3 regions of the Streptomyces sp. NPDC058469 genome follow, and region 2 is predicted to be linked to each of the others. Evidence: riboswitches for the same ligand, from Rfam matches in the RefSeq annotation. Region 2 holds a riboswitch; each other region holds the start of a gene.
The links. A riboswitch is a leader RNA that binds a small molecule or an ion and turns the genes downstream of it on or off. The one in region 2 is predicted to bind cyclic di-AMP.

Region 1 (7,575 bases), on a different contig from region 2:
GAGTTCGTCTTCAAGCTGATGCTGGCCGGTGTCCTGGTCCCGAGCATCGTGCTGACCGTCCCCCAGTACCTCCTCCTGTCGAAGCTGGGCCTGGCCGACTCGTACTGGTCGATGCTCCTGCCGTCGATCCTCTCGCCCTACGGCGTCTACCTCGTCCGCATCTACGCGGCGGCCTCCGTGCCCGCCGAACTCCTCGAAGCCGCCCGCATGGACGGCGCCAGCGAGTGGCGGATCTTCTCGCGGATCGCGGTGCCGATGATGATGCCTGGGCTCATCACGGTGTTCCTGTTCCAGTTCGTCGGCATCTGGAACAACTTCCTGCTGCCGTACGTGATGCTCGCGGACGACACCAAGTTCCCGCTCACGCTGGGCCTTTACACCCTGCTCAACCAGGGCGCCTCGCAACCGGCGCTCTACACCCTGGTCATCATGGGCTGTTTCCTCGCGATCCTGCCGCTGATCGCGCTCTTCCTGGTGATCCAGCGGTTCTGGTCACTGGACCTGCTGAGCGGATCGGTCAAGGCGTGAGCGCTCCGCTGGAAGTGCCGTGATGGGCCGTCACTCGTCCGCGGCGCCGTCGTGGCTGGTCGCGCCCACGCGGCGGTAGCCGCACATCGAACGCAGCCCCGCGCCCCTTCAGGGCGCGGCCGAACCGCTGCCGACTTCGCGCGACCTGCCCAGGAACCGGGCGGACCCCCCACAGCCGACCGCCCCCCACCACGAACGAGGAACATGACGACGAGCTCGAACGGCCGCCGCAAGCCGCCCACCATCCACGACGTGGCCCGCGAGGCGGGCGTGTCGCGGGGCACCGTCTCCCGGTTCCTGAACGGCGGCCACTACGTCTCGCCCGCCGCGCGCACCGCGGTGGAGACGGCGATCAGGAAGACGGGCTACGTCGTCAACCGGCACGCCCGCTCCCTGAGCACCGGACGGTCGGACTCGGTGGCGTTCCTCCTCACCGAGCCGCAGGAGAAGTTCTTCGAGGACCCCAACTTCAATGTCCTGCTGCGGGGCTGCACCGAACACCTGGCCCGCCACGACATCCCGCTGCTGCTGATGCTGGCCTCTTCAAAGGACGAGCGCCGCCGACTGACGAGGTACATCACCTCGGGCCACGTGGACGGCGTTCTCCTGGTCTCCAACCACAGCGGCGACCCGGTCGCGTCCGAACTCCGGGACGCGGGCATCCCGTTGGTGGCCTGCGGCAAGCCGCTCGGCACCGCCTCCAAGTACAGCTACGTGGCCGCCGCCGACCGCGACGGCGCCCAGGAGATGGTCCGCCATCTCATCGCGGGCGGCCGTCGCCGCATCGGCATGGTCACCGGCCCGCTCGACGCCCCGGGCGGCCCCGACCGCCTGGCCGGCTACCGCGACGTCCTCACCGAGGCGGGCCTGCCCCACGACCCGACCCTCGTGGTCGAGGGCGACTACCGTCGCACGGGCGGCGAGGAAGCGGCCCGCAGACTCCTGTCCCAGGCCCCCGACATAGACGCGGTCTTCGTAGCTTCCGACCTGATGGCGCTGGGAGTCGTCAACACCCTGCAACAGTCCGGCCGTTCGGTCCCGGATGACATCGCTGTCGGAGGCTTCGACGACTCGGCGGCGGCCACCGCCATCACCCCGGCCCTCACGACCATGCGCCAGCCCTACGACCGGATCAGCGCCGAGATGGTGCGGATGCTGCTGGCCCAGATCGCCGGCGAGGACACGGCGGGCGTGATCCTGCCCACCGAACTGGTGATCCGGGAGTCGGCATAACCGCCGTAACTGTCAAACCAACCGGAACACGGGTCAACGCATGTGTAGGCGTGAGCCGTCCGGTTCGTGTCGAGTCGGTGGGGCTTTCCATCCGTATTCTCTGATCATGGCCGCACCCCACGCATATGCACTGATCGCCACCGACCTGGACGGGACGCTGCTGCGCGGCGACGACACACTCTCCGACCGGTCCCTCGCCGCGCTGCGGCGGGTGGCGGCGGCAGGTGCACGGCATCTCGTCGTCACCGGCCGGCCCGCCCCGAGGGTGCGGCCCCTCCTCGACGACCTCGGCTCCAGGGGGCTCGCGGTGTGCGGACAGGGCGCGCAGTTGTACGACGCCGGCGCGGACCGTCTGCTCTGGTCGGTCACCCTGGACCGGGAGTTGGCGGAGACCGCGCTGGGCAAGATCGAGGCCGAGGTGGGCCAGGTGTACGCGGCGGTCGACCAGGACGGCGTGGACGGCCTCACCCTCATCGAGCCCGGCTACTTGATGCCGCACCCCACGCTCCCCGCGGTACGGGTCGGCCGACGCGACGACCTCTGGGCGGAACCCATCAGCAAGGTGCTGCTCCGTCACCCCGCCCTGGCGGACGACGAGTTGGCGTCCACGGCTCGCTCGGTGGTCGGTTCCCTGGCCTCGGTCACCATGTCGGGCCCCGGCACCGTCGAACTCCAGCCACTCGGCATCACCAAGGCGACGGGCCTGGCCCTGGCCGCCCGCCACTTGGGCCTCACCCCGTCCGACACCATCGCCTTCGGCGACATGCCGAACGACATCCCGATGTTCGACTGGGCAGCCCACGGCGTGGCAATGGCCAACGCCCACCCCGAACTCAAGGCGGTGGCCGACGAGGTGACGCTGTCGAACGAGGACGACGGCATCGCGGTGGTACTGGAAAGACTGTTCAGCTAGAACGCGCCCCTGAAAAGGGGCCCGAAGGGCCTTTTCAGGGGCGCGGGGAACTGCGCGACCAGCCACGACGATGGTGTCACTCAAAACACAAACCCGTCGTGGCTGATCCAACGGTTCTAGTAAGCCCCGTACACGTTGTCGATGGAGCCGTACACAGCCGCCGCGTAGTTGCAGGCGGCGGTGATGTTCGCGACCGGGTCGTACGAGTCGAACGACGTCCCCGCCACGTGGTACGCGTTGAACGTCGGGTCGATCACCTGAAGCAACCCCTTCGACGGCGTACCGGCCACCGCGTTGGAGTCCCAGTTGTTGATGGCGTACGGGTTGCCGGAGGACTCACGGATCACGTTCCGGTAGATCCCGTTGTACGTACCCGGAATCCCCTTCTGCGCCATGATCGCGAGCGACTCACGGATCCACCCGTCAAGGGTGTTGGGGTACCCGGCGGCAGTGGTCGAACTGGTCGACGTGGTGGCGGCCGACGCGGTGGTCGCACCGACGACAGGCAGGGCGAGTATCGCCACACCCGTGCCGGTGACGACCAGGCGGCGGACAAGGCGGGCGCGGCGGGACTGAGCGGTTGCAGGCATGACGAGGTTCCTCTCCGTCGCCTGCGAGGTGAGCTGTCGGGTTCGGGCTGGGAGGTGCCCGGCCAGGCCCTTGCGGACGTGACTTAACCCCAAGCCGTTCCGGTCGCGACGACCGGTCCGGCGACTTACCTGGTTCCCCCGCTCCTGCCGTGCGAGATGTGTTCGTGGCTGGGATGCCGGGCGGCGGCAGGATTCGGCGTTCCGCTCGACAGGCCGGGAACGTATGCGAGAGCACATGTCCGGAACAAGTGGCGGAATCACACCTAACCCCTATTGACCTTGGTCTGAGGCGTATGGGGCACTTGATCCTTTGCGTGAGCCAAGGGTCAACTGTCAAACGCCATAAGGGGAAACGCGGGCAGACCGGGACACAGGTCGCGCACAGAAATGAGTGACCCAACTCACGGGAGGATTAAGAACGGCAAATCGGGCATTCGACCTCAACTGGCAGTTCTCGGAATCCTTTTCTCCCATGTCCGATGAAAGATCACCTCTTCGCCCTCGGTGCAGATGACCTCGTTGGAGGTAATAAAGTCCGTTTCGTCGCAAGTAATCTCCGACCGCGTGCGCACGCTCGTGTCCCAGGCCGCCTCCGGCCGGTGCAGCCGGATCGACCAGTCCGAGCGGGTGCGCGCCGACAACGGGTCCGACTCGTCGATCGTGTACGTCTCCAGCGCGTCCTCGGTGAACTCCAGTCCGTCCGGGTACACGCGCGTGCCGCCGTACCGGGGGTCCACCTCCAGCCGCCACTCGCCCTTCGCCACATCCCGCACGACCAGCCGCTCGGGGCGCGGTTCGTCAAGGGTGGCCGGGTAGTTCACCCCGAGTGGCTCGGCCTCCTCGGGCTCCTCGAAGCGGATGTCGTCGGTACGGAGGTCGTCGGTCAACTCGTGCTCCCGCACGGGGAGTTCGAGCGCGCTCCCCTCCGGGTCCAGCGTGAAGCCCGCCGCCGACTCCGGCTGCGGCCAGATCCACGGCCAGTACGCCGACGACACCGCGAGCCGGATGCGATGCCCGGGCGGGAACGCGTGCCCGATGCCGTTCAGCTCGAAGGTCACGTCCTCGGTGGCACCCGGCGTCCACGGCACCGCCCGGTCCCGCCCGTGCCGCGCCGACAGGTTCAGCACACCCCGGGTGACCAGGGTCGAGGAGCCGTCGGGGGCGACGTCGCACAGCCGCGCGATCACCTGCCCGCGCGGCACCTCGCAGGTCAGCCGCAGCCGCACCCCCGGCCGCCCCAGCACCCACGTCTCGGCCGGCACCTCGAACTCGAAGCACGCGGAGCGCGCGTCCTCGTCCCGCTGGTCCGGCGGCAGATCGGCGTCGTTCCCGAAGGGGAAGAAACGGCCCGCGTCCACACCGGTGTGCATGGGGGAGCGGACGATCACGGGGGCGCCCCGGAGGCCGTACGTCGTCGTCTTCACGTGCGGCGAGGGCCACGCGGGCTCGCCGACCCAGCGGCCCGGAAGGGAGTCGTAGACCGTGGCCGGAGGGTGGGAGTCGCTGACGTAGGCACGCAGGAGGGGGTCCGCCATCACCCCCGTGTCGATGCCCTTGAGGTGCTGGTCCCACCAGCGGAGGGTCTCCTGGAGGAAGCCGATCGCGGGGCCCGGCGGCAGGCCGCGGTCGGGGTACTGGTGCGACCAGGGGCCGACCAGGCCGCGCACGCGGTCCGGCGGGAGGTGCTCGACGAGCCGCAGCACCGTGTCGCGGTACGGGTCGTGCCAGCCGCCCACCGCGAGGACGGCCGCGTCGATCGCGCCGTAGTCCTCGCAGACGCTGCCGTGGCGCCAGTAGTCGTCGCGGATCTGGTGGGCGAGCCAGGTGTGGATGAACGGGTCGATCTGTTCGAGGCGTTCGAGCCACATGTCGCGCCAGATCAGGCCCGCGTACTCGGGGTCCGGCGGGCGGGCGACGAAGGCGAGCATGGTGGCCGCCCAGGCGTGCAGGTCGACCGCGAGGGCGGAACCTCCCATGTAGTGCACGTCGTTGTCGTAGCGGTCGTCCGTGGAGCAGACCGTGACGATCGCCTTGAGGGGCTCGGGCGCGAGGGCCGCGATCTGGAGGGAGTTGAAGCCGCCCCAGGAGATGCCGAACATGCCGACCTTGCCGGTGCACCAGGGCTGCGCGGCAAGCCAGTTGACCACCTCGACGCCGTCCGCGAGTTCCTGTGCGTCGTACTCGTCGCCGGGTGCGCCCTCGCTGTTGCCGTGCCCGCGCACGTCGACGCGGACGGAGGCGTAGCCGTGGCCCGCGTACCAGGGGTGGCGCTGGGCGTCGCGGGGCGCGGTCCAGTCGGTCAGGCGGTACGGGAGGTATTCGAGGAGCGCCGGCACGGGTTCGTCCGTCAAAGGGCGCCACACGCGTGCGTAGAGACGCGTTCCGTCGGGCACCCGGATACGGAGGTCCTCGTGGGTCGTCTCGTAGGGGAAGGACGTTCGGATGCGCATGATCGTGACCCCTGGGGCTCCGTCGGCTTCAGTGGACCGGGTGCATCGTGCGGCGCAGCCACGGCGCGGCGGCCATCACCGCGAGGCCCGCGGCCACCGCGATCGCGCCGTTGACGCCGAAGTAGGCCGGCTTGGATACGTCGTCGTAGAGCTTCACCGTCTGGGCCTGGATGCCGTTCGCGAGGGCGAGGGACAGGAACCAGAGGGACATGGTCTGGCTGGAGAAGGCGGCCGGGGCGAGCTTCGTGGTGGCCGACATGCCGGAGGTCTCCAGGAGGATGTCGCCGAGGCCGAGCAGGAAGTACGAGCCGACGATCCACCAGGCCGACATCATGTAGCTGTCGTTCGCGTGCCCGGAGGTCGGCAGGACCATCAGCAGGAACGACAGGCCGCCCAGCACGACCCCGATCGCGATCTTGTTGGAGGCGTGCGGCTGGCGCGGGCCCATGCGGACCCAGAGCGCGGCGACCACGGGCGCGAGCCCGACCTCGAAGGCGCCGAGCGCGGATGCGTACCAGCTGGCGGGGAAGTCGAAGCCGAGGATGGTCGTCTCGGCGTTCGACGCGGCCAGCAGCATCATCGTCGAATAGGCCTGGAAGAGAATGAAGTTGAAGACGGTCGAGGCCAGGAAGAGCACGATGTACGGGCGCAGCCGGCCGCGTTCCCCGGGGCTCACGCGCGGGCTCATGAACATCACCGCGAAGTACACGACCGGCGCGATCACGGAGATCACCGTGAGGAGGTCGACGAAGCGGCCCATCGTCAGCCAGCCGACCCCGGTCAGCAGCACGGCGAGGACGGCGGCGACCAGGATCCCCACGACGATCAGCCGTACCGCGCGGCCCATCGCGGCCGGCGCGAGCGCGAACTCCGCGGTGTTCCTGCGCCCGGCGAGGTGACGGCGTCCGGCGACGTACTGGATCAGGCCGAAGGTCATGCCGACCGCGGCCGCCGAGAAGCCCCAGTGCCAGCCCTCGTGGTCGCCCAGCCAGCCGGTGATCAGCGGGCCCGCGAAGGCGCCGATGTTGATCGCCATGTAGTAGAGCGCGAAACCGGCGTCCCGGCGCTCGTCGTCGGTGCGGTAGAGCTTGCCCACCATGGTGGCCACGTTGGGCTTGAGCAGTCCGGTGCCGGCGCTGATGAGGCCGAGGCCCACCCAGGTCATCGTGGGGGTGGGGACCGCCATCGCGTAGTGCCCGCAGGCGATGAGGACGCCGCCCCACAGCACCGCGCGGAACGAGCCGAGGATGCGGTCGGCGAGCCAGCCGCCCGCCACGGAGACGAGATAGACCAGCGTTCCGTAGGCTGCCGATACGGATGCGGCCGTTCCGGACGACATGCCCATGCCGCCGTGCGCGACGGTATCCGCGAAGTAGAGGACGAGGATGGCCTGCATGCCGAGGAACGAGAAACGCTCCCAGACCTCCAGACCGGAGAGCGTGAGCAGCCCCTTGGGCTGGCCGAAGAAGGCGTGGTCGTCCTCGGGAGGCGGCTGGCCGTCGGGCTCGGCTTCGAGTGCGGTTCGAGACACCATCCACTACTTCCACGTAAGTCGATAAATGTCCGTTCTTATCAGGTGATCAAAAACATACCGGTCGTGATCCGATACCGCCCCTCCTGGACGGGGTGGGCGGCATCGGTGATCGAAAGCTGACCGGATACGCTGACTTGAGTGATGGCAGCGACCTATCGACAAACCGTGTGACCGCCCAGGGACACCAGCAGACAGGAGACCCCTCGTGACCGTCGTCGGGCCGTTCGGGCTGAGCGTGCGGGACCAGGCTCTGGAAGCCGATGTCCAGGCCGGATTGGCGGCAGTCGAGGAGGGTCTGCTCGAAGCCACCAAGAGCGAGGTCCCCTT
Region 2 (7,575 bases):
CAGACTGACCAGACCCGGGTCCGCCGTGTACGCGGCGCGGATGCGGTCGAGGAAGGAGGCACGGATGATGCAGCCGCCGCGCCAGATTCCGGCGACCGCGGCCAGGTCGATCGACCAGTCGAACTCGGTTGCCGCGTCCTGGATCATCTTCCAGCCCTGGTCGTAGGCGATGACCTTCGAGGCGTACAGCGCCTGTTCGACCTGGGCGGTGAACCGGTCTGCCTCGGTGCGGCTCAGCGGGGGAGTGGTGCCGCCGGGCAGTCCGCGGTAGGCCGCGCGCAGGTCGCCCTGGCTGGAGGAGGCGCGGGCGAAGGTGGCCTGGGCGATCGCGGTGACCGGTGAGCCCAGCTCCAGGGCGGTCTGCACGGTCCAGCGCCCGGTGCCCTTCTGGCCCGCGGCGTCGGTGACGATGTCGACGAACGCCTTGCCGGTCTCCGCGTCGGTGTGGGCGAGGACCTCGGCGGTGATCTCGATCAGGTAGGAGCCCAGCCGCCCCTCGTTCCAGCGGCGGAAGATGTCCGCGATCTCGGCCGGGGTGTAGCCGCCGACCTGGCGCAGCAGGTCGTACGCCTCGGCGATGAGCTGCATGTCGGCGTACTCGATGCCGTTGTGCACCATCTTGACGAAGTGCCCGGCACCGTCGGTCCCGATGTGCGTGGAGCAGGGCTCACCGTCGACCTTGGCACTGACGGACTCGAACATCGGGCCCAGCACGGCGTACGACTCCGCCGAACCGCCGGGCATGATCGACGGCCCGTACAGCGCGCCCTCCTCGCCGCCGGAGACCCCGGCGCCGACGAAGTGGAGGCCCTTCTCGCGCAGGGCCGCCTCGCGGCGGCGGGTGTCGGCGAAGTGGGCGTTGCCGCCGTCGATGATCATGTCGCCGCGCTCCATGAGCGCGGCGAACTCGTCGATCACGGCGTCGGTGGCCGGACCGGCCTGCACCATGATCATCAGGCGGCGGGGGCGTTCGAGCGCGGCCACGAACTCCTGTGCCGTCTCGGCCGGGACGAAGGCGCCCTCGTCGCCGTACTCCTTCATCAACTCATGGGTGCGGTGCGGCGATCGGTTGTGGACGGCGACCGTGTAGCCGTTGCGGGCGAAGTTGCGTGCGAGGTTGCGGCCCATCACGCCGAGGCCGGTGACGCCGATCTGGGCGGTTCCGTCGGCGGCGGGGTTGTTCGGTGCGGATGCGTTCATGGGGTGCCTGTTCTCCGAGTCGGTGACGTGGCGGGTCGGCGCTGGGCGCCCATGCCCGCAGGTACGTCTGTGATCACCAAATGACTCGAAGTACGGGACCCCGATTCGTAATTCGTTCCGGCGCCGGGTCGCCGGAACGTGGTCTCAGCAGCCTGAACCGGTCGGGGTGAGCTCCACGCGCGCGTGCTCGTCCGTGGTGCGTGCCTCGTCGTAGGCGGCGCGCGTGACCTGGTACCAGACGTCGTCCTTGCCGGTGTTGCCGCCGACGTCGTCGAGGCTCACACACCACCGTTCGTTGCGGACGGTCCGGGTGTACGTCTCGGTGCCACTGCGCACCTTCGCGCACTTCCGGTACTGCTCCGTGGTGTACCAGGTGCGGGTCTTCTTCTTGGCGCCCGACCCCGAACTGGACTTGTGCTGAACCTTTTTGGCGGCGGACGTGCACCTGGTGACGGTGTGGGGCCGAGTGCCCTTCGCCGTCTGCTTGGCGAGGTGCCGGACCGAGTCACGGAGCCCGGTCACGGTGTCGGGAGTCGGCCGGGCCTGCTGCGCGGTGCTCGAACTGCTCTGCCCGACGCCGGACGCGGAGCGCGTGCTGTCGCCGCTCCCGCTCCCACCGCCGCATGCGCTGAGCGCTCCGATCAGAAGTGCTGTCAGCCCGCCCGCTACCAGTTGCTTGGTGAACATGCCCCCGCCGCCTGTGATGTGGAAACGGTCAGCGTAACTGATCATGGGGGGAGGTCAGCGGGAGGTGAGCGCGAACTGCCGCCGCTGCAAGGCGCCTACGGCGGCCGGGACCTCCAACGCGTCCTGAAGGCGCCGCAGTTCGGTCCTGCGCCGGCAATCCGCCGTGGGCCGGGGAAGCCGTGCGGACTGTGTGTGCTGTGTGTGCTGTGCGAGATCGTGGCGCCGGAGATTCCACGGCCCACTCGCCGCTGTGGACGTCCTCACCGGTACGGGGAAACCGGGCCGCCGGATGCTCGGGCGCTTGTGTTCCCGAGTGGGACGCAGGGCGTTGGTACGCACCGGAACCGACACCGGCGAGAACACCGTCCCGCTCGTCCGCTGTTCCGGCACGGTCGTCCGGTCGCGACCAGTGGCGAAGACGTACAGGCGCAGCAGCAGGAAGCGGGCGAGGCCGGCGAGCCCCGAAGCGCCGAGGTAGACGAACTGCTCGGTCAGCATCCCGGGCGACGACTGCAGCAGGTGCAGGACGAAGATCGCGGCGCAGGTCACCACGTAGGCCGCCGCGGCCGAGCCCGCCGACTGCCAGTGCTGGCGCCATCCGGCGCGCCGGCCCGAGCCGAAGGTGAAACGGGCGTGGAGTTCCGTGCACAGGAGGGTGGAGACGACGGTGATCAGCGCGTTCGCCAGCGCCCAGGGCAGCTGCTCGGCCAGCAGTGCCACGGCGCCGCTGGAGAGAAGCCCGACACCGCCGCCCAGCGCCACGAACCGGGCGAAGGAGGCGAGCGGACCGGGAGCGGCCGGGGTCCGGGACGCGTCGTCCATGGCGGTCTCCATCCGCTCCGTACGCTGCGCCTCGGCGATGCGGCCCGCGTAAGTTTGCTTGACTTACTCAACTATAGCGGATTGATTGAGTTACGCAAGCACATTTGCGCGGCGGGGGAGCCCCTCCCACAGCTGAACTACATACAATGCGGCCTGATCATGGGTGAGTTACTGGTGAGATGCGCGACGTTCAACGTGCTGCACGGTCGGCAGATCCAGCCGGACGGCCGCCCGGAGCCCGCTGCCCCCGACGATCCCTCGGCACCCCTCGCCGAAGCCGTCGCGTCCCTGGACGCCGATGTGCTGGCACTCCAGGAGATCGACTGCCTCCAGGAGCGGTCGGGCGGTGTCGATCAGGCGGCGGTCGCCGCCGACGCGATGGGCGCACGCGACTGGCGCTACGCGACGGCGCTGCACTGCCGTTCCGTGCCGGGCCGGGGCTGGGTCCGCGACCCGGCCGAGCCCGGGATGCGCGTCTACGGCCCCGAGGGTCGGCAGCCCGAAGTCCCTTCGCACGGACTGGCGTTGCTGTCCCGGCTTCCGGTCCACGAGTGGCGGGCCCTGCGGCTCCCGGCGGCGCCCTTCGGCATGCCGTTGCGGGTGGCCGGGCGGGCCGCTCCGGTGCTGGCCCGGGATCAGCCCCGGGCCGCCCTGGCCGCCGTGCTGGAAGGACCGCACGGCCCGTTCACCGTCGTGGCCGTGCATCTCTCGTTCGTGCCGGGGTGGAACATCGGGCAGCTGCGCACCGTGCGCCGCTGGATCGCCGATCTGCCCCAACCCCGGGTACTGATGGGCGACTTCAACCTCTTCGGCGCCCTTCCCCGGCTCACCCTGAACGCGACCGCGCCGCGTGCCTGGCGGAGTTCGGCCCGACGGGCGACCTTTCCGTCACACCGGCCGCTCGTCCAGCTCGATCACGTCATGACGACGGGGCTCGGCGAGGACGCCGTTGGGACGGTGTGCGTGCCGAGGACGGCGATCTCGGATCACCGACCGCTGGTGGTGGAGGTGCCCCTCTGAGTCAGTTCCACAGGGGGTAGGTCACGGTGTGCTGGAACTTGTCCGGCCTCGCGCCGGGGTACGTCAGGGTGATGTCGGTGTACTGCCGTACGTGCGGATGCCGCTTCCAGGTCTGCGCGGTGTCGAGCCGGACGGCGACCGGGTACGAGTGGAACTTGCCCACCGCGCAGTAGGGCTTGCAGTCGTTCACCACGTTGACGCCCGTGGCCGTCGCGGAGTTGTCGTTCCAGGACGTCCAACGCAGCGACGTGAGGCGGCTGTTGCCGTCGCCGCAGGCGAGCATGAAGTCGGTGGGGCGCACCTCGGGATGCCACAGGCAGTCGACGAGCACGGGGTCCGCACCCTGCCGATGGGCGGCTGCCGGCGTCGCGTCCGCCGTGGCCGCGGACGAGGTGCCGACGGCCGGCGCGAGCAGGGCGGCGGCACAGAGCGTGACGACTCCCACCATGGTGTGTTTGTACATGTCCGCTCCCGGCCGCCTCTTCGTCCTCGTCGCCCCGCACCCGCACCGGCGGTGGGCCCGCCTGCCGGGGCACGGTCGTCGTGTCTCTGTCGACGCTACGACCGTGTCCCAGGATGCACCACTCGTACGGGTCAACGACGCGGTTGGCCGGGAGTGTCGCGGGGTGTGCGGTCAGGGCCGGGAAATGCCCGGCCCCGATCGGATCAGGCGGGCCGTACGGCGCCCCGGATGGCGGCGGCACCGGCGTGGAAGATCGATTCCTCGCGGATCGGCGTACCCGGGCTCGGCGCGTGGATCATCAGGCCGTTGCCGGTGTAGATGCCGACGTGGTCGATGCTGTCGTAGAAGAAGATCAGGTCGCCGGGGCGGATGTCCGTGAGCGGGACGAGCGCGCCGGCGCCCGACTGTTCCTGGGCGGTGCGCGGGAGAAGGACGCCCGCGGCCTTCCAGGCGGCCTGGGTGAGGCTGGAGCAGTCGTACGCGTCCGGTCCCGCCGCGCCCCACAGGCACGGCCTGCCGATCTGCGCGCGGGCGAAGGCGAGCGCGGTGCTGGTCTTGCTGTGCGTGTTGGGGTCCTGGAGTGCGGCGGGTACGGCCGCGGCGGGTGCCGGGCTGACGGTCGGGGCCGCGGGGAGAATGATCTCCGGGGCCATCGTCGGAGCCGTGGGCAGGGTGAACTCGGGGGCGACGACCGGGGCCGCGGCGAAGGAGACCTCGGCGGGGGGTGCGGTCGGCTGCCACTCCTGCTGCGGCGGGCGCCAGTCCGGTTCCGGTGTGGTGTACCAGGTGGGCGGGCCGGTGGGCTGCTCGGGCACCATGGGTATCTGGCCGGTGGACCAGGTCGGCTGCTCGGTGACCATGGGCATCTGACCGGTGGACCAGGTCGGCTGCTCGGCCACCATGGGTATCTCGCCGGTGGACCAGGTCGCCTCTGGGGCCGGCCAGGAGGTTTCCGGGGTCGGCCAGGGGGCGCTCGCCGGGGCGGGTTGTTCGGAGCGCGGCGCGGCGATGTACGGGAGCAGCTCCAGGTCCGCGGTGAGCGGGTCGAAGACCGGCGCCGGGGCGGCCGCGAGGGCGAACTGCTGTGATTCCACGACGGGCGCGAGCGGCACTTCGATGGCGGGCACGGGCGGCAGGTCGAGGACGGTCGCCTGCGGCATCTGAGCCATCTGAGGCAACTGGGGTGCCTGCGGCGCGGCGGGCGGCAGCGCGGCGATGGGCCCGGCGGTCAACTCCGCGACAGCGGCGGTGAGTTGCGGGGCTGCGAGTTCCGGTACGGAGGTCCCCGCGGTCAGTTCGGCCACGGCGCGGCTGGGCTGCGCTTCGAGTGCTCGGCCGCCGCCTTCGGGCTCGGGGCGTCGTTCGGGGCGCTCCGGCCGAGCTGCCGCCGGGCGGGCGGGAGTCCTGCTGGGCGGGAGGATCGCCGGTACGGTCGGGCCGAGTTGGGCGCGGGCCCGGTCGAACCACTGCTTGGTGACCGCGTCGAGGGCGGGGTCGGAAGGACGCGACGCGCTGGGACGGGGCTCGACACGCTTGCGCGGGCCCCCGGACATCTTGCGCGTGGCGTTGTAGTTTCCGGTGGCCGTCTCGGCCCTGTCGTAAAGGGAATTGATCCGCCGCTGGACTTCGTCACGGCTGGGTCGGTCGTCCACGGTCGGGCCACTGCCTCCGGTGCGCGTACTTCGTTCTGCCGGCATGGCAGACGTGCTCCTTCCGTATCGCGCCTACCGAGTTAGCTGTCGGGTTCGGGCGTCGATCACGGAAGGTTTGCCCTACGGCCCTTGCCCCGACGGGCAGTTGGACCGATTCACCCCAAGTCGGTTGGGTCCCCGGCTCCGGCTGTCGCGAGCGACACACCGGATTCGGCGCAAGCCATGCGGCCCGGCGCTGCTCGCCGGAGTAGGTCGTACGGCCTGAGCGTCAACTTAGCCAACGTGTGTGCCTCGTGTGAAGGTTGAAGCGCGATATGTCCGATACGTTTTTGTGACCTTTACCTCTCCCGGACATGTACCAGGGGTCATGAGCCCGCCGAGCCTGGTGATCCATATGAGGTCGCTATGAATTTTTGAGGCGGTTGAACACACTGGGGTCCGGCTCCGTATTGGGACGGGGGATTTCCATGCCGGGACGATCCGGGCCGACCGATACGTGTAGGAGCAACTTCCTTGGCACGCAACACGCGCAGACGCCCCACGGGCGCACGACGCGCGACGATGGCAGCAGTCGCCCTGATGCTGGGCGGCGGAGGACTGGTGGCGGCGAACGTCTACGCGTCGGCGTCCGAAGGTGGTTGGGGCGGTGACTCCACCAAGCAAGGGTCTCCGGACGCGGCGTCGGGAGGCGCCACGATCGACTGCCCGGACATCGGCACCCAGCTGACGACGGTCCCCGACGAGGCGAAGACCGAGGTCGACGCCCAACTCGCGCTTCTGGACCAGCAGATAACCGAGGCCTACCAGAAACTGAAGGACTCGACGGAGTCCATACGCCAGGACGCCTCCTTCGCCGACAACGCGATCATGAATCCGTTGAAGGAGAAGCGGGCGGCGACCATCGGGCGGATCGACGACGCCATCGCGCGGGTCGGGGACCGCCCGGAGGGACTCGACGCGCTTGCCGGCTGCACACTGATCGCGCCCAAGGACGGGTCCGACGGCCAGGGCGGCGGCGCGAGCAGCAGCGCCAGCGCCAGCGGCGGCGACCAGAGCGGCCAGGACCAGCAGGGCAACCAGCAGTCCACCAACGGGCCCGTCGCCTCGGACTATGCGGACATCACCTCCGTACAGCCGAACGTGAACACTGCGCAGGACCAGGCCGACGCCTCCCGCGGCACGTTCGTCACCGCCTGCGGGGTGAACGAGAACGGCCTGTTCAACTCCGACAACGTGATCGTCGCCCCCGGAGTCACCAACGGCGCCCACCACTTCCACGACTACATCGGCAACCAGTCCAACAACGCCTTCGCCAGCGACGACGTCCTGGCAAAGGCCAACACGAGCTGTGAGAACCCGGGCGACAAGTCCACGTACTACTGGCCCGTGTTGCGCCTGCAGAACGGCAAGCAGGAGCGGGACGCCAACTCGCCCGGCGGCGGCACCGAGGGCAACTCCGGTCAGATCGTCACCGCGAAGGCCGCCACGCTGACGTTCGTGGGCAACCCGAAGACCAAAGTCGTCGCGATGCCGCGCCTCCTGCGCATCATCACCGGAGACGCCAAGGCCTTCGTGAACGGCCCGGCCAATGCCAACGCCTCCTGGAGCTGCACCGGGTTCGAGGACCGGCAGCTCAAGGACAAGTACCCGCTGTGCCCGTCGGGCAGCGACGTGGTGCGCACCTTCAAGTTCCAGAGCTGCTGGGACGGCCGCAACATCGACAGCGCCAAC
Region 3 (7,575 bases), on a different contig from region 2:
GCGGGTCAGCTCCGCGATCTCCGCCCGGAGGCGCTCCATCTCCGACTCCAGCTCGATCCGGTCGAACCGGGTCAGGCGGCGCAGCGGCGTGTCCAGGATGTACTGCGTCTGGATGTCGCTCAGCGAGAAGCGCTCCATCAGACTCTGCTTCGCCTGCGCGGAGTTGTCGCTGGAGCGGATGATCCGGATGACCTCATCGATGTCGATGAGCGCCGTGAGCAGGCCCTCCACCAGGTGGAGGCGGTCGCGCCGCTTGGTGCGGCGGAACTCGCTGCGTCGCCGTACGACGTTGAAGCGGTGGTCGAGATAGACCTCCAGGAGTTCCTTGAGGCCCAGCGTGAGGGGCTGGCCGTCGACCAGTGCCACGTTGTTGATGCCGAAGGTCTCCTCCATCGGCGTCAACTTGTAGAGCTGCTCCAGGACCGCTTCCGGTACGAAGCCGTTCTTGATCTCGATGACCAGGCGCAGGCCGTGCGCGCGGTCGGTGAGGTCCTTGACGTCGGCGATGCCCTGGAGCTTCTTCGCGCCGACCAGGTCCTTGATCTTGGCGATCACCTTCTCCGGGCCTACGGAGAAGGGCAGTTCGGTGACGATCAGGCCCTTGCGGCGCGCTGTCACGTTGTCCACGGCGACCGTGGCGCGGATCTTGAAGGTGCCGCGGCCCGTCTCGTAGGCGTCCCGGATGCCGGTGAGGCCGACGATCCGGCCGCCCGTGGGCAGGTCGGGGCCGGGGACGTGCCGCATCAGGGTGTCCAGATCCGCGTTCGGATAGCGGATCAAGTGGCGGGCGGCCGCGATGACTTCGCCGAGGTTGTGCGGCGGCATGTTGGTGGCCATGCCGACGGCGATGCCCGACGAGCCGTTCACCAGGAGGTTCGGGAAGGCGGCGGGCAGGGCCACCGGCTCCTGCTCCTGGCCGTCGTAGTTCGGGGTGAAGTCGACCGTGTCCTCGTCGATCGACTCGGTCATCAGGTTGGCCGCTTCGGACGGCCGGCACTCGGTGTACCGCATGGCGGCCGGCGGGTCGTCGTTGCCCAGCGAGCCGAAGTTGCCGTGGCCGTCGGCCAGCGGCACGCGCATGGAGAAGGGCTGGGCCATGCGCACCAGGGCGTCGTAGATCGACGCGTCCCCGTGCGGGTGCAGCTTGCCCATGACCTCGCCCACGACACGCGCGCACTTCACATAGCCGCGGTCGGGGCGCAGGCCCATCTCGTCCATCTGGTAGACGATCCGTCGGTGGACCGGCTTCAGGCCGTCCCGGGCGTCCGGCAGGGCTCGGGAGTAGATGACCGAGTACGCGTACTCAAGGTAGGAGCCCTGCATCTCGTCGACGACGTCGATGTCGAGGATCCGCTCCTCGAACGAGTCGTCGGGCGGCGGGGTCTTCGTGCTGCGGCGGGCCATCGCTGCCGGCTCCTCTTTTCTGGTCGCTCGCCTGGGGGTCGCTCCCCTTCGGCTCACTCTTGCTGAAGCGTGAACGGGGTCTTGACGTGAACCATTGTGGACCGCGGCACTGACAACGCGGACCAGGACCCGGCGTTGCCCGCTCGGGTCCGTCGCCGGCGGCTGCCGCGTGAGTCCACGTGTGCGACTGCCCGCAGGCTACGCGATCTCGCTCTGGGCGTACGTCCGCCGGGAACTTCGCCGACGGTCCGCACGCTTGCATACAGTGGCGGGACGAGCAGGATTTCTGCGGTTCCAGCCAGAGAATCCGCGATCGAAGGGACGTACATGCCCATGGGTCACACGGCCACCGCCGAGGCAGGGTCCGGCGGTCTGACAGCGACCGAACACCGCTTGGCCAACGGTCTGCGAGTGGTCCTCTCCGAGGACCAACTGACCCCGGTCGCGGCGGTGTGCCTCTGGTACGACGTCGGTTCCCGCCACGAGGTCAAGGGGCGTACCGGCCTGGCTCACCTCTTCGAGCACCTGATGTTCCAGGGCTCCGGACAGGTGAAGGGCAACGGACACTTCGAACTGGTGCAGGGCGCGGGCGGTTCGCTCAACGGCACCACCAGTTTCGAGCGGACGAACTACTTCGAGACCATGCCCACCCACCAGTTGGAGCTCGCGCTCTGGCTGGAGGCCGACCGGATGGGCTCACTGCTGGCCGCCCTGGACGAGGAGTCCATGGAGAACCAGCGGGACGTCGTCAAGAACGAGCGCCGCCAGCGCTACGACAACGTGCCCTACGGGACGGCGTTCGAGAAGCTGACCGCCCTCGCCTACCCGGAGGGCCACCCGTACCACCACACGCCCATCGGCTCGATGGCGGACCTGGACGCGGCCACCCTGGAGGACGCGCGCGCGTTCTTCCGCACCTACTACGCGCCCAACAACGCGGTCCTGTCCGTGGTCGGCGACATCGACCCCGAGCAGACGCTCGCCTGGATCGAGAAGTACTTCGGGTCCATCGCGTCGCACGACGGCAAGCCCGAGCCCCGCGACGGCACGCTGCCCGAGGTGATCGGCGGGCAACTGCGCGAGGTCGTCGAGGACGAGGTCCCGGCCCGCGCCCTGATGTGCGCGTACCGCCTGCCGAACGACGGCACGCGCGCGTCCGACGCGGCCGACCTCGCCCTCACCATCCTCGGCGGCGGCGAGTCCTCGCTCCTCTACAACCGCCTTGTACGGCGCGACCGTACGGCCGTGGCGGCCGGCTTCGGACTGCTGAGGCTCGCCGGAGCACCCTCCCTGGGGTGGCTGGACGTCAAGACGTCCGGTGACGTCGAGGTGCCGGTCATCGAGGCCGCCATCGACGAGGAGCTCGCCCGGTTCGCCGAGGAGGGCCCCACGGCCGAGGAAATGGAGCGCGCCCAGGCCCAGTTGGAGCGCGAGTGGCTGGACCGTCTCGGCACGGTCGCGGGCCGCGCCGACGAACTGTGCAGGTACGCCGTCCTGTTCGGCGACCCGCAGCTCGCCCTGACCGCCGTACAGCGCGTCCTGGACGTGACGGCGGAGGAGGTGCAGGAGGTCGCCAAGGCCCGCCTGCGCCCCGACAACCGCGCGGTGCTCGTCTACGAGCCCATCGCGGACGAGGACGACGAAGACGAAGACGACGAAGCAGAGGCCGCGGCCACCGACGAGAACGAGGAGGCGGCCAAGTGACCGAGCTCGCCACGATGGAATTCCACCCGCAGCCCCAGGCCGGCGAGGCCAGGCCGTGGGCCTTCCCGGCCCCGGAGCGCGGGACCCTCGGCAACGGCCTGACCGTGCTGCGCTGCCACCGCCCCGGCCAGCAGGTCGTCGCCGTCGAGGTGCTCCTGGACGCGCCCCTGGACGCCGAACCGGCCGGCCTGGACGGTGTCGCCACGATCACCGCGCGGGCCTTCTCCGAGGGAACCGACAAGCACTCCGCCGAGGAGTTCGCCGCCGAGCTGGAGCGCTCCGGCGCCACCCTCGACGCGCACGCCGACCACCCCGGACTGCGCCTGAGCCTGGAGGTCCCGGCCTCGCGCCTGGCCAAGGGCCTCGGTCTGCTGTCGGACGCGCTGCGGGCGCCCGCCTTCGCGGACAGCGAGGTCGAGCGGCTGGTCCGCAACCGCCTCGACGAGATCCCGCACGAGACGGCCAACCCGTCCCGCCGCGCGGCCAAGGAGCTCTCCAAGGAGCTGTTCCCGGCGACCTCGCGCATGTCGCGCCCGCGCCAGGGCACCGAGGAGACCGTCCAGAAGATCGACTCCGGGGCCGTACGCGCCTTCTACGACCGGCACGTGCGCCCCGCGACGGCCACCGTCGTGGTCGTCGGCGACCTCACCGGCATCGACCTGGACACGCTGCTCGCCGAGACCCTGGGCTCGTGGACGGGCTCCTCCGCCCAGCCGCGTCCCGTGCCGCCGGTGACCGCCGACGACACCGGGCGCGTCGTGATCGTGCACCGTCCCGGCGCCGTCCAGACGCAGCTGCTCATCGGCCGCGTCGGAGCCGACCGGCACGACCGCGTGTGGCCGGCCCAGGTGCTCGGCACATACTGCCTCGGCGGCACCCTCACCTCCCGCCTGGACCGCGTCCTGCGCGAGGAGAAGGGCTACACCTACGGTGTGCGGGCGTTCGGCCAGGTGCTGCGTTCGGCACCCGACGGCACGGGCGCCTCGATGCTCGCCATCAGCGGCTCCGTGGACACCCCGAACACCGGTCCCGCCCTGGACGACCTGTGGACGGTGCTCCGCAAGCTCGCCGAGGGCGGACTCACCGACGCCGAGCGGGACATCGCCGTACAGAACCTCGTCGGGGTGGCGCCGCTCAAGTACGAGACCGCCGCGGCCGTCGCGAGCACGCTGGCCGACCAGGTCGAGCAGCACCTGCCCGACGACTACCAGGCGACGCTGTATCAGCAGCTCGCCGCGACCGGCACCGTGGAGGCCACCGCGGCGGTCGTCAACGCCTTCCCGGTGGACCGTCTGGTGACGATCCTCGTCGGCGACGCGGAGCAGATCAAGGAGCCCGTGGAGGCTCTCGGCATCGGCGAAGTGACCGTCGTCCCGGCCGAGTAGACGACGTGTAGAGAGCCGAGCAGCGGCACGCGCGCGTGGGGGCCCTGGTGACTGAAGCGTCACCAGGGCCCCCTATTGTCCGAATTGGGGGAGAGGTTGCCTGTCTGCCCTGTGGCATGCGCAACAAAAACCGTGATCCGTTTGGGGATTGAAAGTTGCCCCCCTTAGCGTCGGTCCGGCTGTCCGTCAGGCACCGCGCCGCACTCGTGGCACCGGACAGCCATCGCCGAGTCCCCGTACGGCGCGAGCCAGGGGAGCCGGGGACCCACAAGAGTCCCTGGGGTGAATCGGACGCCCGCGCGCGTAGCGAGGGGGTCCGTAGGAGACCTTCCTGCTCCGAACCCGTCAGCTAACCCGGTAGGCGAGAAGGAAGGAAAGGACCAGCCACTTCATGGCGTTCACCCGCGCCACCGGGAAGCACCGTCGCCCGAGCCGGACCCACCGCACCACCGTTCGTGTCGCGAGTGTCGCGGCCCTCACCACCACCGGCGTCGTCGGCACCCTCGCGAGCGCCCCCGCGTTCGCCGCGGAGCCCGCCGTAGAACAGACCGGTCTCACCCCCGTCATCGCCATGGGCGACGCCGTCGCCGAGAAGATCGACGCCCAGGCCGCCGCCCAGCAGCAGGCCGCGGCCGAGCAGGCCGCCAAGGAGGAGGCCCGCGCCAAGGCCGCCGCACTGGCCAAGGCGGAGCGCGAGGCCGAGGTACGCGCCGCCCGCGCCGCCGAGCGCAAGAAGCTCAACACCTTCGTCGCGCCGGTCACCGGCTCGTACGTCTCCACCGGCTACAAGACCGGCGGTTCCCTGTGGTCCTCCGGTGCCCACACGGGCATCGACTTCCACGCCTCGACCGGCACCTCCGTGCACGCGGTGGGCTCCGGCACCGTCGTCGAGGCCGGCTGGGGCGGCTCGTACGGCAATCAGGTCGTGATCAAGATGGCCGACGGCATGTACACCATGTACGGCCACCTGTCGTCCATCGGTGTCTCCGTCGGCCAGACGGTCACCCCGGGCGAGCAGATCGGCCTCTCCGGGGCGACCGGCAACGTCACCGGACCGCACCTCCACTTCGAGGCCCGCACGACCGCCGAGTACGGCTCCGACGTCGACCCCGTCGCCTACCTCCGCCAGCACGGCGTGAACGTCTGACGACTCAGCGCCGCACTTCCCGAAGCCCTGGCCCGCCCGGCCGGGGCTTTCGGTGTTTCCGGAGCCCTCCTGTCCAAAAAATATCCATGGATTCCGGCCCGCCATCGGAAATTCCCGCTCATTGCAATAGAGTCACGGAACACACGTCAATCGTCGACGTTTCACGGGGATTAAGGCGGAGGTCGGACATGCGTATTCCGGCGCACTCGGTATGCACGGCGATCCGGGACGACATCGTCGCCGGTGTCTACGAGCGCGGCAGCCGGCTCACGGAGGAACTCCTCGCGCGCCGGTACGGGGTCTCGCGCGTCCCCGTCCGGGAGGCCCTGCGCACGCTGGAGGCCGAGGGGTTCGTCGTGACCCGGCGGCACGCGGGCGCGTGCGTCGCGGAACCGACCGAGCAGGAGGCCGCCGACCTGCTGGAGATGCGGATGCTGCTGGAGCCGCTCGGTGCCTCGCGGGCCGCCCAGCGGCGCACCGAGGCCCACCTCAAGGTGCTGCGCGGCCTCGTCAGGCTGGGCCAGGAGCGCGCCAGGCGGGGCAACAGCGAGGATCTGCGCTCCCTGGGCAGCTGGTTCCACGAGACGCTGGCACAGGCCTCCGGGAGCCCCGCGCTGACCTCGATGCTGACCCAGCTGCGGCACAAGATCGCCTGGATGTACGCGGTGGACGCACCGGCCAACCCCGTCGAGTCCTGGGCCGAGCACGGGGCCATCGTGGACGCCGTGGCCCGCGGCGACGGTGAGCGCGCGCGGGCGATCACCGCCCTGCACACCGAGCGCGCGGGCACCGCGCACCGGCTGCGCTTTCCCGGCGGCGCGAACGGAACGGACCGTGTGAGGACTTCGCAACCTCCCGTAAACATGTCGGGCCTGCGGCATTAACACGGGCGCCGTATACAAAGAGGTGTAATTCGCGGGGGATTATTTCCGCTGCCCGTAAGTGGGAAATGCGAAAGGCTCGCCCGGTAATTCGGACGAGCCCTTCAAGGTTGCGGTACATCGGTTTTGCGGCGAAAGCACCGCAACCATCAATTGAGGAACCCCGACGGAGCGCAACCACCTCCGCGAGAGCGGCGCCGGCTCAGGCGCAAAGGGCGCGTACTCAGACGGTCTCGGGGAGCTCCTCAAGGCCCTCCGCGACCAGCTTCGCCAGCCGGTCGAGGGCCGCGTCCGCGCCCTCGGCCTCGGAGGCGAGGACGATCTCCTCGCCGCCCTGGGCGCCCAGGCCCAGAACCGCGAGCATGGAGGCCGCGTTGACGGGGTTGCCGTCGGCCTTGGCGATCGTCACGGGGATACCCGAGGCCGTGGTGGCCCGGACGAAGATGGAGGCGGGACGGGCGTGAAGGCCCTCCGCCCAGCCGACGTTGACGCGGCGCTCAGCCATGTGATGCTGCCCTTCAGAGTCTCAGGGTTGTCTAGACCAGTTTCCCACACGTGAAGCGAGCCCGGACCGGTCCTGTGAACCGTCCGGAGCGAGTCGTCGGACCGCGGCCTCGGCCCGACTCCCCATGCTCTGTTGTTCCCCACAGACTGCCTCGCGCCGTTGTCGGACGCGAGCCGTACTCTGGGCCCCATGCAGACCTCGTCGGACCGGCACGAGTACCCCGCCCACTGGGAAGCCGACGTGGTGCTGCGCGACGGGGGTACCGCGCGCGTCAGGCCCATCACCGTCGACGACGCCGAGCGCCTGGTCAGCTTCTACGAGCAGGTCTCCGACGAGTCGAAGTACTACCGCTTCTTCGCGCCGTATCCTCGCCTGTCCGCCAAGGATGTCCACCGCTTCACGCACCACGACTTTGTGGACCGGGTGGGACTCGCGGCCACCGTCGGCGGCGAGTTCATCGCCACCGTACGCTATGACCGCATTAGTGCCGACGGGCGTTCCGCCTCCGCACCGGCCGACGAGGCCGAGGTCGCCTTCCTGGTGCAGGAC

Region 1: it holds a riboswitch for cyclic di-AMP, as region 2 does, so the genes downstream of both, ACFWP5_RS19720 (transglycosylase SLT domain-containing protein) here and ACFWP5_RS48580 (NlpC/P60 family protein) in region 2, are expected to answer to the same signal.
Region 3: it holds a riboswitch for cyclic di-AMP, as region 2 does, so the genes downstream of both, ACFWP5_RS35310 (M23 family metallopeptidase) here and ACFWP5_RS48580 (NlpC/P60 family protein) in region 2, are expected to answer to the same signal.

The regions. Positions count from the first base shown of each region.
Region 1 is NZ_JBHXME010000041.1:51,494-59,068, forward strand. It holds gene ACFWP5_RS19705 (carbohydrate ABC transporter permease) at 1-528, shown strand, start outside; gene ACFWP5_RS19710 (LacI family DNA-binding transcriptional regulator) at 733-1,761, shown strand; gene ACFWP5_RS19715 (HAD family hydrolase) at 1,868-2,674, shown strand; gene ACFWP5_RS19720 (transglycosylase SLT domain-containing protein) at 2,791-3,264, opposite strand; cyclic di-AMP (ydaO/yuaA leader) riboswitch at 3,268-3,473, opposite strand; gene ACFWP5_RS19725 (CocE/NonD family hydrolase) at 3,705-5,714, opposite strand; gene ACFWP5_RS19730 (peptide MFS transporter) at 5,743-7,248, opposite strand; gene ACFWP5_RS19735 (polyprenyl synthetase family protein) at 7,454-7,575, shown strand, end outside.
Region 2 is NZ_JBHXME010000230.1:907-8,481, reverse strand. It holds gene gndA (NADP-dependent phosphogluconate dehydrogenase) at 1-1,200, opposite strand, end outside; gene ACFWP5_RS48600 (hypothetical protein) at 1,345-1,932, opposite strand; partial or broken gene ACFWP5_RS48595 (GtrA family protein) at 2,248-2,721, opposite strand; gene ACFWP5_RS48590 (endonuclease/exonuclease/phosphatase family protein) at 2,869-3,729, shown strand; gene ACFWP5_RS48585 (hypothetical protein) at 3,731-4,192, opposite strand; gene ACFWP5_RS48580 (NlpC/P60 family protein) at 4,396-5,889, opposite strand; cyclic di-AMP (ydaO/yuaA leader) riboswitch at 5,898-6,070, opposite strand; gene ACFWP5_RS48575 (DUF1996 domain-containing protein) at 6,406-7,575, shown strand, end outside.
Region 3 is NZ_JBHXME010000110.1:7,224-14,798, reverse strand. It holds gene ACFWP5_RS35325 (DNA topoisomerase (ATP-hydrolyzing) subunit A) at 1-1,404, opposite strand, end outside; gene ACFWP5_RS35320 (M16 family metallopeptidase) at 1,732-3,108, shown strand; gene ACFWP5_RS35315 (M16 family metallopeptidase) at 3,105-4,493, shown strand; cyclic di-AMP (ydaO/yuaA leader) riboswitch at 4,708-4,871, shown strand; gene ACFWP5_RS35310 (M23 family metallopeptidase) at 4,885-5,640, shown strand; gene ACFWP5_RS35305 (GntR family transcriptional regulator) at 5,829-6,524, shown strand; gene ACFWP5_RS35300 (HPr family phosphocarrier protein) at 6,745-7,026, opposite strand; gene ACFWP5_RS35295 (GNAT family N-acetyltransferase) at 7,216-7,575, shown strand, end outside.